DNA from 4 places in the Mesorhizobium sp. M0816 genome. Region 1 is predicted to be linked to each of the others. Evidence: predicted binding sites of a transcription regulator. Region 1 holds the regulator's gene; each other region holds the start of a gene.
What was found. Region 1 encodes PhoB, which activates phosphate uptake and scavenging genes when phosphate is short. Its sites were predicted from a motif close to TGTCATNNANCTGTCAT; they were not measured.

Region 2: the regulator PhoB is predicted to act here: its motif matches at 1,970-1,986, upstream of NKI17_RS08850 (LTA synthase family protein).
Region 3: the regulator PhoB is predicted to act here: its motif matches at 2,648-2,664, upstream of NKI17_RS15555 (inorganic phosphate transporter).
Region 4: the regulator PhoB is predicted to act here: its motif matches at 1,510-1,526, upstream of ugpB (sn-glycerol-3-phosphate ABC transporter substrate-binding protein UgpB).

The regions. Positions count from the first base shown of each region.
Region 1 covers NZ_JAMYOT010000008.1:39,337-43,384, reverse strand. The annotation lists gene pstB (phosphate ABC transporter ATP-binding protein PstB) at 1-472, shown strand, start outside; gene phoU (phosphate signaling complex protein PhoU) at 505-1,212, shown strand; gene phoB (phosphate regulon transcriptional regulator PhoB) at 1,229-1,918, shown strand; gene NKI17_RS14115 (ROK family protein) at 1,928-3,172, opposite strand; gene xylF (D-xylose ABC transporter substrate-binding protein) at 3,459-4,048, shown strand, end outside.
Region 2 covers NZ_JAMYOT010000005.1:17,537-21,584, forward strand. The annotation lists gene fabG (3-oxoacyl-[acyl-carrier-protein] reductase) at 16-753, opposite strand; gene fabD (ACP S-malonyltransferase) at 814-1,779, opposite strand; gene NKI17_RS08850 (LTA synthase family protein) at 2,027-3,952, shown strand.
Region 3 covers NZ_JAMYOT010000008.1:319,573-323,620, forward strand. The annotation lists gene NKI17_RS15540 (efflux RND transporter permease subunit) at 1-612, opposite strand, end outside; gene NKI17_RS15545 (efflux RND transporter periplasmic adaptor subunit) at 609-1,886, opposite strand; gene NKI17_RS15550 (TetR/AcrR family transcriptional regulator) at 2,037-2,573, shown strand; gene NKI17_RS15555 (inorganic phosphate transporter) at 2,718-4,048, shown strand, end outside.
Region 4 covers NZ_JAMYOT010000016.1:57,934-61,981, reverse strand. The annotation lists gene NKI17_RS23425 (bifunctional diguanylate cyclase/phosphodiesterase) at 1-1,290, opposite strand, end outside; gene ugpB (sn-glycerol-3-phosphate ABC transporter substrate-binding protein UgpB) at 1,589-2,899, shown strand; gene ugpA (sn-glycerol-3-phosphate ABC transporter permease UgpA) at 2,981-3,865, shown strand; gene ugpE (sn-glycerol-3-phosphate ABC transporter permease UgpE) at 3,874-4,048, shown strand, end outside.

The sequences.
Region 1 (4,048 bases):
GCCGTTCCCGATGTCGATCTACGAGAACATCGCCTTCGGCGTCAGGCTCTACGAGAACCTCGGCAAGTCCGAGATGGACGGCCGCGTCGAACAGGCGTTGAAGCGCGCCGCGCTGTGGAGCGAGGTCAAGGACAAGCTCAACGCCAGCGGCTTGAGCCTATCTGGCGGCCAGCAGCAGCGGCTCTGTATCGCCCGCACCGTGGCCGTGAAGCCGGAAGTCATTCTGCTCGACGAACCGGCTTCGGCCCTCGACCCGCTGTCGACTGCCAAGATCGAGGAACTGATCGACGAATTGCAAGCCGACTACACGATCGTCATCGTCACCCACAACATGCAGCAGGCGGCGCGCGTGTCGCGCCAGACCGCCTTCATGTATCTGGGTGAACTGGTCGAGTTCGACCGGACCGAGAAGATCTTCACGTCGCCCCGCGAGAAGCGCACGCAGGACTACATCACTGGCCGCTTCGGCTGAGCCGTTCCGATCATGCATATGAGGACAGGACCATGGGCGAACACACAGTCGCTTCTTTCGACGAGGATCTCGAGCAGATCAGCAAGCTGATCCGCGACATGGCCGACCTCGCCGGTTCGATGGTCGGCGGGGCGACCAAGGCCCTGTTGAATTCCGACAACGTGCTGGCGCAACGCGTCGTTTCCGACGACGCCATCATGGATGCGCGTCAACGCGAACTGGACGACCGCGCCATAACCCTGATCGCCAAACGCCAGCCGATGGCCCACGATCTTCGCCATGTGGTCGGAGCGATCCGCATGGCGGGCGACCTCGAACGCATCGGCGATCTTGCCAAGAATATCGCCAAGCGCGTGAGTGCGGTCGGCCTCAGCGCCACGCCGCGGGACCTGTCGCATTCCATCGACGCGATGGCGCAGCTGGTTCTCATCCAGGTGCAGGGTGTCATCGAGGAATATGCTGCAGGCGATGCGGCCGCGTTGGCCAAGCTGCGTGCCGCCGACGAGCGCATCGACGTCAAATACACGTCCGTGTTCCGCGAGCTCTTGACCTACATGATGGAAGATCCGCGCAACATCACCGCTTGCACGCACCTGCTGTTCTGCGCCAAGAATCTGGAGCGGATCGGCGACCATGTCACCAACATCGCCGAAAATGCGTATTATGTGCTGACCGGCGAGCAATTGCCGGTCAATCGTCCGAAGCAGGACGAAACGACAATGTCCGCACCGGTGACATGATGGGGGTGCCCAGCCGATGATCGCACCACGCATAATGGTGGTGGAGGACGAGGAGCCGTTGGGTGTGCTGCTCCGCTACAATCTCGAATCCGAAGGCTACCAGGTCGAGGTGGTGACACGCGGCGACGAAGCCGAGATCCGTTTGCAGGAGAATGTGCCCGACCTTTTGGTGCTCGACTGGATGATACCAGCGGTTTCCGGCATCGAGCTCTGTCGTCGGTTGCGGGTGCGCCCCGAAACCGAGCGGCTGCCGATCATCATGCTGACCGCGCGCGGCGAGGAGAGCGACCGGGTGCGCGGTCTTTCGACCGGCGCCGACGACTATCTGGTCAAACCGTTTTCGACACCGGAATTCATGGCCAGGGTCAAGGCGCTGCTGCGGCGCGCCAAGCCGGAAGTGCTGTCCAGCGTGCTGAAGGTAGGCGACATCGTGCTCGATCGCGAATCGCACAGGGTCTATCGCAAGAAGAGCGAAATCAGGCTCGGGCCGACCGAATTCCGGCTGCTCGAGTTCATGATGCGGCATCCGGGCCGTGTCTTCTCGCGCAGCCAGTTACTCGATAATGTCTGGGGCGAGACAATCTACATCGACGAACGCACCGTCGACGTGCATGTCGGGCGGCTGCGCAAAGCCGTCAACAACGGCCGGATGCCGGATGTCATCCGCACCATCCGCGGTGCCGGCTATGCGATCAGGGAAGATTGACCCGCCTGGTCAGGCTACGTTCTTTCTGACGCTGGGCCTCATTTGCGCGCCCGGCGCGAAAATCTCCTGGTCGACGAAGCTTAACGCCCGCATCGCGCAGCCTTCGCGGATCAGTGGCAATTCGTTCGGCTCTGTATCGAAGGAGATCGAGCCTGAATGCTGGCCGCCGGCGGTCTGGGCGATTGCCTTCCGCATGGCCGGCTCGATCAGATCGAAGGCGGCGGCACTGGCGCCGACCATCGCGACCGGTGCCGGATCGATCAGCGCGAACAGCGAGCCGAGACCGAAACCCAGCGCTTCGCCGGCCTTGCGGTAGGCCTCGCGTTCCGGCCCATCTTTCTCGCGCGCCCGGGCCGCCAGTGCTCGCATGTCGGCGTCGCTGACGTCGGCGACCGGCTCGCTGTCTTCGCTCATCTGCCTGGCGTTGCGCCAGATGGCGTAGTTGCCGGCATAGGCCTCGATGCAGCCGCGCCGCCCGCAACGGCAGAGCGCGCCGCCCGGACGATGGATCATGTGGCCAAATTCGCCGCCCGAGGAATGCGTCCCGGTGAACAGTTCGCCCTTCAGCACCAGCCCCATGCCGATGCCATGCGAAAGCAGGATGGCGATGAAGTCGTCGCGATAGCGATCCGGATTGCGCCAGCGCAAAGCCACCGCCATCATGTTGCAGTCGTTCTCCACCGTTGCCGGGATGCCGAATTCGTCCTCCAGCATGTCGGCAAAGGCGATGTCGGTCTGCGGCGTGATCGGCGACCACAGCATGGCGCGTGCAGGGGAGTCGGTAATGCCCTGAATCGCCAGGGCGATGCGGGCGACACTGCGGACGTCAAGGTCTGGATCCTGCAGCCGGCGCCGGACGATGGCCATGCATTCACGGATCAGCTCGTCGCGCGGCATGGTCAGCGTGTCCAGCCGGCGCTGTTCCTCGGCGACCACCTGTCCCGTATAGTCGATAATGGCGGCCGACAGGAAATTCAGCGACAACACCACGGTCAGCACCGCCGCCGCTTCCGGGTTGAGGGCGAGGCCGACCTGCGGACGACCGCGTTTCAACGAAACGGGCTCACTTGCCTTGCTCTCGGCGAGGATGCCTTCCCGTATCAGGTCGGAAGAGATCGCCGATATGGTCGAATGACTGAGGCCGGTGGTAGCTGCGATCTCAGTACGCGATGGCTGGCCGGCCCGGCGCACCGCCGAGATCACCATCGCCCGGTTGCGCCGGCGCAAATCGTCATGGCGGATTCCGACCGACATTGTTTTGCTTTCCTCCCGGTTGCCGCGGCCGCTCATGAACCGGAAGCCGTCGGTAATGTCCGACAAATAGTGTCGAATGCAGGCAAATAGTGTCAGATGCAGGTGGCGCTGTCATCGTTTATTCCGACGCTCGAAAAAACTCGCAGAGTCATCAAAATCCATCAGAATCGATGTTGACAGCAGCCGGAGATCGGGCCAGTATTTTTTCGAGGCTCGAAAAAATTAGAGCTTCTAAGCTGGTCTTTGAGCCAATTGGTCACGCCGTACGCGGCGCAGGGAGGATATGATGAAGAAATTCACGACCGCCATTCTGGCGGGTGTCGCCATGACGCTGGCGCTGGCGTCGGTGGCGCAGGCTAAAGACAAGGTCATCGGCGTTTCCTGGTCGAACTTCCAGGAAGAGCGCTGGAAGACAGACGAGGCCGCAATGAAGGCGGCCATCGAGGCCGCAGGCGACAAGTATATTTCCGCCGACGCACAGTCCAACCCCGGCAAGCAGCTCACCGACGTCGAGAGCCTGATCTCGCAGGGCGCCAACGCACTGATCATCCTGGCGCAGGACGCCTCGGCCATCGGGCCGGCCGTGCAGAAGGCACTGGACGAAGGCATCCCGGTCGTCGGCTATGACCGGCTGATCGAGAACAAGGACGTGTTCTATCTGACCTTCGACAACAAGGAAGTCGGCCGCATGCAGGCCCGCGAAGTCTTCAAGGTGAAGCCGGAAGGCAACTACGTCTTCATCAAGGGTTCGGGTTCCGATCCGAATGCCGATTTCCTGTTTGCCGGTTCGATGGAGGTGCTGAAGGAGGCCATCGACGGCGGCAAGATCAAGAATGTCGGCGAGGCCTATACCGACGGCTGGCTGCCGGCCAACGC
Region 2 (4,048 bases), on a different contig from region 1:
GCGTTTTCCCAAGTGTTAGATCATTGCCATGCCGCCATTCACATGAATGGTCTGGCCGGTGACGTAGGCTGCCTCGTTGGAAGCTAGGTAGGCGACGGCAGAGGCGACTTCGGCGCCCGTGCCCATGCGCCGGGTCGGGATCGCCGCCATGATCGCCTCTTTCTGCTTGTCGTTGAGCTTGGCGGTCATCGCCGATTCGATGAAGCCCGGGGCGACGCAGTTGACGGTGATATTGCGGGTGGCGATCTCCTGCGCCAGCGATTTGGAAAAGCCGATCATACCGGCTTTGGAGGCGCAGTAGTTGGTCTGGCCGGGATTGCCGGTGACGCCAACCACTGAAGTGATGTTGATGATGCGGCCATGGCGGCGCCGCATCATCGGATGGGTAAGCTCGCGGGTCAGCCGGAACACGGCGGTCAGGTTGACCTCGAGCACGCTATCCCAGTCGGCGTCAGCCATGCGTACGAACAACCCGTCCTTGGTGATGCCGGCATTGTTGACGAGGATGTCGACGCCTTCGAGGTCGGCCTCCGCCTTCTGGCCGAGCGCCTTGACGTCGTCGCGGTTGGAAAGATTGGCCGGGAAAAGCTTGACCCGGTCGCCCAGTTCGGCGGCCAGCGCCTCCAGTTTCTCGATACGTGTGCCATGCAGGCCGACGATAGCGCCCTGGCCGTGCAGCACGCGGGCGATCGCCTCGCCGATACCTCCCGATGCGCCGGTGACGAGCGCCTTGCGGCCGGTCAATTCGAACATTCTTGCCTCCTGATCTGAGCGAACACCCTTCGCATGGAGCGGGGTCAAATCGCCAGTTGATTATGCAAGCGCCGCCAGCGCCGCCTCGACATCCGCCGCGGATCCGATGGCAGTGGTGGCAATGTCGCGGTTGATGCGGCGGGCCAGCCCCGACAGCACCTTGCCGGCGCCCACTTCGTAAAGCGTCGCAACGCCGTTGCTGCCGAACCACTCCACCGTTTCGCGCCAGCGCACGCGCCCGATCACCTGTTCGACGAGTCGGCGGGCGATCTCGTCGGGATCGCTCGTCGGGGTCACCGTAACATTGGAGACCAGCGGCACGACCGGCGCACTCTTCGTCACGGCGGCCAGCGCCTCCCGCATGATCTCGGCCGCAGGCTTCATCAATGCCGAATGGAAGGGCGCTGAGACCTGCAGCATCAGCGCCCGCTTGGCGCCCTTCTCCGTGCATAGCCTCGCCGCCAGTTCGACCGCTGGCCTGGCGCCGGAGATCACCAGCTGGCCGCCGCCATTGTCATTGGCGATCTGGCAAACCAAGGCTTGTGCGGGATCTTTGGCGGCGCCCTGGGCGGCCTCTGCGCAAGCGGCTTCGACGTCGGCCTGTTCCAGCCCGATGATCGCCGCCATGGCGCCCTCGCCGGCCGGCACAGCCGCCTGCATGGCGTTGCCGCGGATGCGCAACAGCCGGGCGGCGTCGGCGACCGAAACGAAACCTGCGGCCGCAAGTGCCGAATATTCGCCGAGCGAGTGGCCGGCGACATAGGTGACCTTGCCGTTCAGGGAGAAGCCGCGCGCCTCCAGCGCCCGGATTGCGGCAAGCGACACCGCCATCAGCGCCGGCTGGGCGTTGGCGGTCAGCGTCAGCGTCTCTTCCGGGCCTTCCCAGATCAGCTTCGATAGGTTTTCGCCGAGCGCGTCGTCGACTTCCTCGAAGATCCGCCGCGATTCCACAAAGGTATCGGCGAGGTCCTTGCCCATGCCGACAGCCTGGCTGCCCTGCCCCGGAAAGGTGAATGCGATAGCCATCGGCGGCTCCCAGCTGCTGGTTCACGTTGCCTGTGACGCAAGGCGTGCGGCCAAGTCAAGTCCAACCTTGATCGCGTAATATCGGCCGAGTGCCTGTTTCGGCAGGCTTTTTGGCGATCACTCATGATGAAAACCGCTCACGATTTGTTTGCTGGCTCTTCTTATTTCCGCCACAGGCGCTAGGCTTTGCGTGACAGTTCGATGACAATCGAGTGACGCTTTTGTTGCGGGCCGGGGAACTATTGAAGTGGCAAAGACCAAGCAGAGCGCAGCCGAGGCGGCGCCCCAGTTTCTTGAAGGCGATCCGTCGACCGGCTATCTGCCGGCGCGCAAATGGCCTGTCATCCGCTATGGCCTTATCAGCTTGCTGGCTGCGGCCATCCTTGTGTTTGCCATCGAACTGATCGTGCGCGGCAACTTTGCCGGCACCATTGATTTCTTTCTGCAGCCTTTCAAACCCGGCTGGACCACGATCATCATTTTTGCGCTGATCCTCATCGGCCTCGACGCCGTGCTCGGCCGCAGTCATCAGAGCCTGATGATCGTCGCGCCGCTGACATTGTCGCTGGCGTTCGTCGGCCACCAGAAGTCGCTGTATCTCGGCGATCCGCTCTATCCGACCGATTTCCTCTATTCCCGGCAGATTGTGGCACTGATGCCGCTTCTGGTACGCGATCGCCCGGGAACCGCCATTGCCCTGGCGATCGGCATCGTCGGCGGGCTGTCGCTGCTCGTCTATGGCTGGCGGCTATGGCGCCGCCGCGTTCCGGCACTCAGCCACAAGGGCCGCCTTGCCCGGCTGACGCTGACGGTGCCGCTGATCGCCTTCTTCGTCTCCATCATGGACTATGCCACTTTCTCGTGGACACGCGACCGGCTGCAGATCATCCCGATCATGTGGGACCAGAAGGAAAACTATGCCTCGAACGGTTTTGCGCTCGCCTTCGCGCTGAACGTCCCGATGGCGCATGTCTCGGCGCCGCCCGGCTATTCCGGCAAGGCGATCGAAGCGATCGGCAAACCGCAGGTGACGGCTTCGGTACCCGCCGAGAAGCCCGACATCATCGTCGTCATGAGCGAATCCTTCTGGGATCCGACCAAGCTACCCGGCGTCACCATCACGCCCGACCCTATCCCCAATGTGCGGGCACTGCGCACGGGTTACATGTTCTCGCCCGAGTTCGGCGGCATGACGGCCAACATCGAGTTCGAGGCCCTGACCGGCTTTTCCAACGCCTTCCTACCGGCGGGCAGCATTCCCTACCAGCAATATGTGCGGACACCGACTCCCTCGCTGGCGACATTCCTGAAAAGTCAAGGCTACCGGGCGCGCGCTATCCATCCCGGCACTAACTGGTTCTGGAACCGGGGGGCCGTCTATGCCGATTTCGGCTTCAACGACTTCAAGTCCGAGGAGACGTTGCCGCCCATGCAGAAGCGCGGACCGCTCGCGTCGGACGCTGCGATGACCGACGAGATCATCCACGAAGCCGATACCAGCGCCGAGCCGGTCTTCTTTTTCGCCGTCAGCCTGCAGAACCACGGGCCGTATGAGCCGTATCGCTATAACAATCCGACCCACAAGGTGCAGGCGCCGATCAGCCAATGGGCGCGTGAATCGCTGTTGAGCTATGCCGAAGGCTCTTCCGACGCGGACCGCGGCCTCGAGCGGCTGATCGAATGGGCGAAGAAACGCGAGCGGCCGACCGTCATCGCGTTCTTCGGCGACCATCTGCCGCCACTTGGGCCGGTCTACGTCGAGACCGGCTTTCTGAAGGACAATGTTGCGCCGCGCAAGGAGGCGGCCGACCAGATGCTGCTGCACCACCAGACGCCGCTGATCGTCTGGTCGAATCGCAGCGGCCCGGCCGAGGATCTGGGCGCCGTCAGCCCGTCCTTCCTGCCCTACCATATCCTGAAGACAGCCGGCATCAGCCATCCCTATTACACCGGCTTCCTCGGACAGTTGCGAGAGCGCTACCGCGTTATCGACCGCAATTTGCTTTTGGCACCGGGGGGCGACGCCACCCCCGATTGGTCGCGTCAGAAAGAGATCGATCCGGCAATCCGCGACTTCCGTCTACTGCAATACGACATGATGTTCGGCAAGCGCCATGCGGCGCCCGATTTCTTCCCCGAAACCACAGGCAAAGTGGCTGCACACACGAGTTGAGCAGCGGCGGCGGGAGAGCGGCCGACGTCGTTCAGTTCGTCAAGTGCAGCTGCGAAATCGAGCTTCCGATTTTCAGGAAGACGCTTTCGAGCTGAC
Region 3 (4,048 bases), 280 kb from region 1:
CAGCACTTCCGCCGCCGTCACGCCGCGCGCCGCCAGTTTGATCGGGTCGATCCAGACACGCATCGAGTATTCGGCGGCGCCGAAAATCTGCACGTCGGCAACACCTTCGACCGTCGAGATACGCGGCCGCACGACGCGCTCGATATATTCGGTGAGTTGTTCCGGCGTCATGTTCGGGTTCTGCATCGAGATGTACATCATCGCGAACTGCTGGCCGGTGCCCTTGACGATCACCGGGTCTTTGGTTTCGTCCGGCAGATCGCCGCGCACGCTCTGGACCTTCGACAAGACTTCGTTCAGCGCCACGTCAGGGTCGGAGCCGAGTTTCATCTGCACTGTCACGGTGCTGGATGACGGCCGGCTCGCCGACGTGACATAATCGATGTTTTCGGTCGACGCGACGGCACGCGCGATCGGCGCGGAAATGAACCCCTGGATCAGGTCGGCGCTGGCGCCGGGATAGGCAGTGGTGATGGTGATGGCCGTTTCTTCAACCTCTGGATACTGCCGGATCGAAAGGTTGAAGATGCCTTGGAAACCCAGAAGCAGGATCATGCAGGCAAGCACGGTCGAAAGGACCGGGCGGCGGATGAAGAGGTCGGAAAAGCTCATTGCTGGGCTGCCTGCTGGTTCCCCGGCTTGCTCGGATCGATCGTGTTGTCGACGGCAACGGACATGCCGTTGGAGAGCCGGTTCTGGCCGGCGGTAACGACTTCGTCGCCGGGCGCGATGCCCTCCAGGATCTCGACCAGGCCGGCGTTGCGGCGGCCTGGCTTGACGAACACCTGGGCGAGCACGAGCTGCGGCTTCTGTTCTTCCGCTGCCGGCTTGGCCTCCTCTGCCGGTTTGGCTGGGGTAGCAGCCGGCTTTTCGTCGGGTTTTGCCGCGGGTGCTTCGGCCGCGGGCTTGGCAGCATCTGCAGCCGGCTTTTCTTCCGGCTTTGCCTCGGGCGCCGCGCCGTTGGCTTCGGCGGATTTGGCCGGGCGCACCACGAAGACGAAGTCGCCGTACAGGCTGGAAGTCAGCGCCGTCTGCGGCAGCGCCAGCACGTCGTTCTCCTCGGGCAGTTCGACGCGCACCTGGACGAACTGGCCGGGCGTCAGCTTGCCTTCGGGATTGCCGACCTCCGCCCTCACGGTCACCAGCCGGCTGGTCGGGTCGATCTTCGGATCGATGCCGCGGATGCTGCCGGTGAACGGCATGTCGCCGCCGCCGACGCCCAACCGCACCGTCTGTCCGATCTTCAGCTGCGGAAGCTGCTGCTCCGGCACGGTGAAATCGACACGCATCGTATCCATGTCCTGCAAGGTCACCACAGCGGTGCCGGGTGTGAGATACTGGCCAAGGTCGATTTTCGGAATACCGACGGTACCCTTGAAAGGGGCCGTCAACTGCTTTTGGTCGAGCACCGCTTGCAGCTTGTTTACCTGCGCTGCGGAGACCGATGCTGCTGCCTGCGCCGTGTCGAGCGTAGCGTCGGTGCCGACCCCGCGCTTCTGCAGCTCAAGAGCGCGCATCAGCGTCGTCTGGTCGGATGTGGCTTGCGCCTTCGATGCCACGAGGTCGGCTCGCTCGACTTCATCGTCGAGCTGAAGCAGCACGGCGTTGGCGGCGACCTTCTGATTGGCATGGAACAGGATGTCCTTGACGATGCCCGCGGTTTCGACGGTGAGGTCGACGCCGCGTACGGCACTGACAGTGCCGATCGCCTCGATGCCGGGCGTCCAGGACATCGGTTTGACGATGACCGTCGACACGGTCGCGGCCGGCGGCTTCATGCTGGCGAAGAACTGTTTGGTTGCCATGTCGTGAAACAGGTTGAAGCCGACGATGCCGCCGCACACCAGCACGAGCAGAATGAAGGCGATGATGAAGCGCTTGATCACGAACAGTCCCCTCGGCCACGGCCCAGCATAACGGTCGGACGACCGGAACACATACCTGTGACTGGTCCCAATTTCAAATGACGGCGATCTTACTGTACCGTCTGGACGGTCTTGTCAATTCCGCCTAAGCTAATGAATGGGGAACGCTTGATGAAGGCCCGCAGAGCAAATTCGCGCGAGAAGATTCTCGCCGCCGCCGCCGCCGTGGCGCGCGAGACGGGTCCTGGCAGCCTGTCGCTGGATGCGGTCGCCAGCCGTGCCGGCGTGTCGAAGGGTGGTCTTCTCTACAATTTCCCGACCAAGGCGAAATTGATGCAGGCGCTGGTAGAGGATTACCTGCGCGCCTTCGAGCAGGCCCTGGAGTCCGCCCGCACGGCCGGCGTCAACGGCGAAAGCCCGCTTGCAACTTATATCAAGCTGTCGGCCGAGCATGCCGAGGAATCGAAACCGTCGGCATCCTGGATATTTTCGGCGATTGCCGAGGATCCCGATTTCCTGACCCCGATAAAATCGTTCAGGCGGCAGCTGTTCGAGCGGCTGAAGCAGGAAACGCCGAACCTTAGGGCGCTGCTGGTCTGCTATCTCGCCATCGAAGGGCTTCGCAGCATGAACCTGTTCGGTTCGGACATTCTCTCCGCCGAAGAGCGCCGGCTGCTGATATCGACCCTGCTGGAGATCGCGGAATAGTCTAGGAATGCGCTGGCCGGGTTCAACTGCCTCGGTCGCGTCGATCGCCCGTTGCGTCAACCCAAAGTGCCTGCCGTCACACAGGCTTCATCGTGCCGACATAGCGTCCTCCCATTCTTTGCTGCAACGCAGGAGGAGTGGGGTGTGGTCGATATTGTTTCAAGCGAGGCAGGAATTCCAAGGCCGGAGCATCCGCTTGACCGGCCAAACGACACCGGTAAATGGTTTCTGCCGGCCTTTGCCGTCATCATTCTGGGCGGCCTTGCCTATGTCGGCTACGCGCTCAGCCAGGACCTGACCAGCACCATCGCGGTGCCGTGGATCCTGCTTGGGCTGGCGCTGCTGATCGCGCTCGGCTTCGAATTCGTCAACGGTTTTCACGACACTGCCAATGCGGTGGCAACGGTGATCTACACGCATTCCATGCCGGCCGAGCTTGCAGTGATGTGGTCCGGCTTCTTCAATTTCCTCGGCGTGCTCACCGCCAGCGGAGCAGTCGCCTTCGGCATCATTTCGCTGTTGCCGGTCGAGTTGATCCTTCAGGTCGGATCGAGCGCGGGGCTGGCCATGGTCTTCGCGCTGCTGGTCGCGGCGATCATGTGGAATCTCGGAACCTGGTATCTCGGCCTGCCTGCCTCGAGCTCGCACACACTGATCGGTTCGATCATCGGCGTCGGTCTCGCCAACCAGTTCATGGCCCCGGCCGGCTCCGTCACCAGCGGCGTCGACTGGTCGCAGGCGTCCAATGTCGGCCTGTCGCTCCTGATCTCGCCGCTGGTCGGTTTTGGCCTGGCTGCACTGCTGCTTCTGGTGATGAAGCTGCTGGTCAGGAACCGCGAGCTCTACGAGGCGCCCAAGTCGAGCGCGCCGCCGCCGCTGTGGATTCGGGCGCTGCTTATTTTCACCTGCACCGGCGTCAGCTTTGCCCACGGCTCCAATGACGGGCAAAAGGGCATGGGCCTCATCATGCTCATCCTGATCGGCGTCGTGCCGACCGCGTTCGCGCTCAACCGCACACCGGACGTGAACTATCTCGAAGCTTACAAATCGGCGGCGACGCAAGTCGAAACGGTACTCGGCAAATACGTCAAGCCCGGCGTCGTCGTGACTGACGCGGCGACCGCGGTCGGCGACGCCGTTCGCACCAAGACCTGGAAGGACGAGACCACGCCTGCCCTGCAGAGCTTCATCCACGACACCAGCGCCATGTTGTCGCCCTATCCGTCCGTGGAAAAGCTGCCGACAACGCTGGTCAGCAACGCCCGCAACAACATCTATCTTATCGGTGAAGCGCTGAAGCTGATCGACAAGAAGAAGCTGCTGCCGATGGAGGCAGACGACCTGAAGGCGGTGACGACCTACCATAAGGCGGTCGACAACGCGACGAAGTTCATCCCGCTCTGGGTCAAGGTCGCCATCGCGCTGGCGCTCGGCCTCGGCACCATGGTCGGCTGGAAGCGCATCGTCGTCACCGT
Region 4 (4,048 bases), on a different contig from region 1:
AATGCAGTGCGCCAGCTTCTGCAGCATAGCATCGCCGGCCCCGTGGCCATAGAGGTCGTTGACTTGCTTGAACCGGTCAAGGTCAAGCAGCAGGAGCGCCAGATGTCCATCCTTGCCGCCACGATCCATCGAGGCGAATTCTGCTTCCAGCCGGGAAGAAAAGCTCCGCCGATTGGCAAGCCCGGTAAGCGGATCGAAATGCGCGAGGCGGAGGATCTCTTGTTCTGCCTTCTTGCGCTCACGGATGTCGCGAACGGCAAGCACCGTATGAGGCCTGCCGCAGTAGGTTATTTTCCTGGCGATCAGCTCGACAGGAATTCTCGCCCCGTCGCTGCCTCTTAACTTCGCTTCCTGCGCCTGTTCGCCGAAGCCGGACATATCGGCTGCGCTCTGTCCGTCGAAAAGCTCGCCGAATTGCATCGTGTTCAGGGTGGCTGTCGCTGTTCCGGTCAGCTTCGCCATACTGTCATTGGCGCTGACAATGCGGGTGCCATCGCAAACGATCAGACCTTCCACCGCCGCATTGGCGAGATCGTGCATGCGATCGGCCTCGAGCTTCTGGCGGCGAAAGCGCAGGTCGATCCATAGCGCGGCACCCGATAGCACAAGGATTATCAGGCTGGCGACCGCTGCGGCAAAGGCCTGGGAAATGGGCTCGATGGAATGTTCGGATATTTCAATCGAGGAGTCCGGAATGATCGACACCGCGGCCATCGCGATGAAATGCAAGCTGCAAATCGCCAGCGTCAAAAGCGCGGCGCCGCCGAAAGTCGCGAGCGCTGACGGACGGCGCAAGACGACAAGGAGCGCCAGTGCCGCGAGGGTCACGCCGGCCAGAAGCGATATCGCGACAAGGAGCAGGTTCCATACGACCCGGCCTTCGACCTCGAAAGCTGCCATGCCGATGTAGTGCATCGTCGCGATGGCGCCGCCCAGAATGGCGCCACCGACGAGGAAATGGTCGATGCCGCGGCGCAAGGTGGCGACCCACATCCCAAGCGCGGTCATGATAACGGCGGCGGCAAGCGAAAAGGCGGATAATCCCGGATTGTATGCGTTCGGGATTCCCGGCGTAAACGCGGTCATGGCGATGAAATGCGTCGCCCATATGCCGAACCCGGTCGAGGCCGCGGCGATCATCAGCCAGACAAGCCGGTTTCGCTCGGTCGATCGGCCGACATGCTTAAGGAGATTAACCGCTGAGAAGCAAGAAATTCCACAGACGAGTGCGGCAAGCGCAACCAGTCTCGGATCGTGCTGACTTACAATACAATTATAGACCGTCAGCATCCTGGTTCACTCGGTCTGCCAAAACTAACAGGGGAGGTGTGACTGATTAGCTCTTGGAGATTTTAACGAATGGTTAACCCGCGGGCCATGAGGCGGGTCTTTTCGGGGGAAAACCGACGCGCCGCTGCGCCGAAAAGACGGTGATGTGATTTCTGGCGCCCGGTTTCGGTAGCGAGTGCACTTTAGGAAGGAATGATGTTCATTGATCCGCAATAAAACCGTTGTCCGATTGTCATCAGCGCCACATATTGGCTTTGCGGAAGTGCCCCTTTCGCCAATGACAAACGGGAGATGAAACATGAAGTTCTTCGGCTTTGCGGCCGGTATCGCCGCGACCGTGACCCTGCTTTCCACCACCTCCGCCTTCGCCGTCACGCAGATCAGCTGGTGGCACGCCATGACCGGCGCCAACGCCGAGGTCGTCGCCAAGATCTCCAAGGATTTCAACGCCAGCCAGAGCGACTATGAGCTCGTTCCGGTGTTCAAGGGCACCTATCCGGAGACGCTGAATGCCGGCATCGCTGCCTTTCGTGCCGGGCAAGCGCCCGATATCCTCCAGGTGTTCGACGTCGGCACCGGCGTGATGATGGCGGCCGAGGGTGCGATAAAGCCGGTGGCCGATGTGATGACCGGCGCCGGGATGACTTTCGACAAGAGCCAGTATCTGCCCGGCATCGTCGGCTATTATTCGAAGCCGGACGGCACCATGCTATCGTTCCCCTACAACTCTTCCTCGCCGATCCTCTACTACAACAAGGACATCTTCCAGAAGGCAGGCCTCGACGTGAACAATCCGCCCAAGACGTGGAACGAGGTGTGGGAAGCTGCCAAGAAGATCAAGACGAGCGGCGCCTCCCCTTGCGGCTATACCTCGACCTGGCTGACCTGGATCCACCTGGAGAATTTCGCGGGGTGGAATGACGTGCCTTGGGCCACCCAGCAGAATGGCCTGGCCGGCGGTGATGTCGAACTCAAGATCAATGCGCCGATTTTCGTCAACCACTTCCAGGCGCTCGCTGACCTGGCCAAGGACGGCACATTCAAATATGGCGGACGCACCTCCGAAGCCAAGCAGATATTCCTCGCCGGCGAATGCGGCATCTTCACCGAATCGTCGGGCGGCCTCGGCGATATCGTCAAGTCCGGCATGAACTATGGCATCGGCCAGCTTCCTTACGACAGTGACGCCAAGGGTGCCCCGCAGAACACGACGCCGGGCGGTGCCAGCCTCTGGGTGTTCGGCAACAAGTCGGACGAGGAATACAAGGGTGTCGCCGCCTTCTTTGCCTATCTGTCCAAGACCGATGTGCAGGAATATCTGCACCAGAAGTCGGGATACCTGCCTGTGACGCTCGCCGCGTATGAGGCGACGAAGAAATCAGGCTTCTATGACAAGAACCCCGGCCGCGAGACACCCATCCTGCAGATGATCGGCAAGTCGCCGACCGACAATTCGAAGGGCGTGCGCCTGCCGAATCTGCCGCAGGTGCGCGATATCCAGAACGAGGAGCTGGAGAAGATGCTGGCCGGCCAGCAAACCGCCCAGCAGGCACTCGACAATGCGGTTGCGCGCGGCAACGCGGCGATCAAGGAAGCGCTGGAGAACTGACGGGATTATCTCGGTTAGTCGGTTGGAATATCGCCCACGCGAGCTCGCGTGGGCGATACCTGGATAGCGAGGGAAATCAGCCTGTCTCCACGCGTCGTCTTTCCCAACAAGATCCTGCCCTACCTGCTGGTGGCGCCACAACTCGCCATCACCCTGGTTTTCTTCTACTGGCCGGCCGGTCAGGCGCTTTACCAGTCGATGCTCAGGCAAGACCCGTTCGGGCTGAAGAGCAGGTTCGTCTGGTTTGCCAATTTCCGGAAGGTGCTGGCCGATCCGGCCTACCTCAACTCGATCAAGGTCACAGTAGTGTTCTCTCTTGCGACCGCGATCGTTGCCATGGTTGTGGCCCTGCTGCTCGCGGTCATGGCCGAGAAGGCCGTGCGCGGCAAAGGCCTCTACCGCACACTGCTGATATGGCCTTACGCCGTGGCGCCGGCGATTGCCGGCATGCTTTGGCTTTTCCTGTTCAATCCCTCGATCGGCTCGTTGGCCTATTTGCTGAGAAGCCTCGGCATCGTATGGGACCCGCTGCTCAACGGCACCCACGCCATGATCCTGCTGGTGTCGGCTGCTGCCTGGAAGCAGATCAGCTACAACTTCCTGTTCTTCGTCGCCGGCCTGCAGGCGGTGCCGAAAACGCTGATCGAAGCGGCGGCCATGGACGGCGCCGGCGAAACCAAGCGCTTCTGGACCATCGTCTTCCCGCTGCTTGCGCCGACAACCTTTTTCCTGCTGGTCGTCAACACCGTCTATGCCCTGTTCGACACGTTCGGCATCGTTCATGCCGTCACCGGCGGCGGGCCGGGCAAGACGACCGAGACGCTGGTCTACAAGGTCTACAATGACGGCTTCGTCAATCTGATCCTGGGCGATTCGGCGGCGCAGTCGGTCATCCTGATGGCCATCGTCATTGCGCTCACAGCGATCCAGTTCCGCTATGTGGAACGCAAAGTCCATTACGGCTGAGGGTAGCGATGATCGGCCAGTCCCCGCTCCGCACCTTCATCGCCCATGCCGTGCTCATCCTCGGCATATTGATCGTGGCTTTTCCGATCTACTACACCTTCGTTGCCTCGACGCACACGCTGCAAACGATCCTCAGGCCGCCCCTGCCGCTCTTGCCCGGCGGCCAGCTATGGAACAATTACA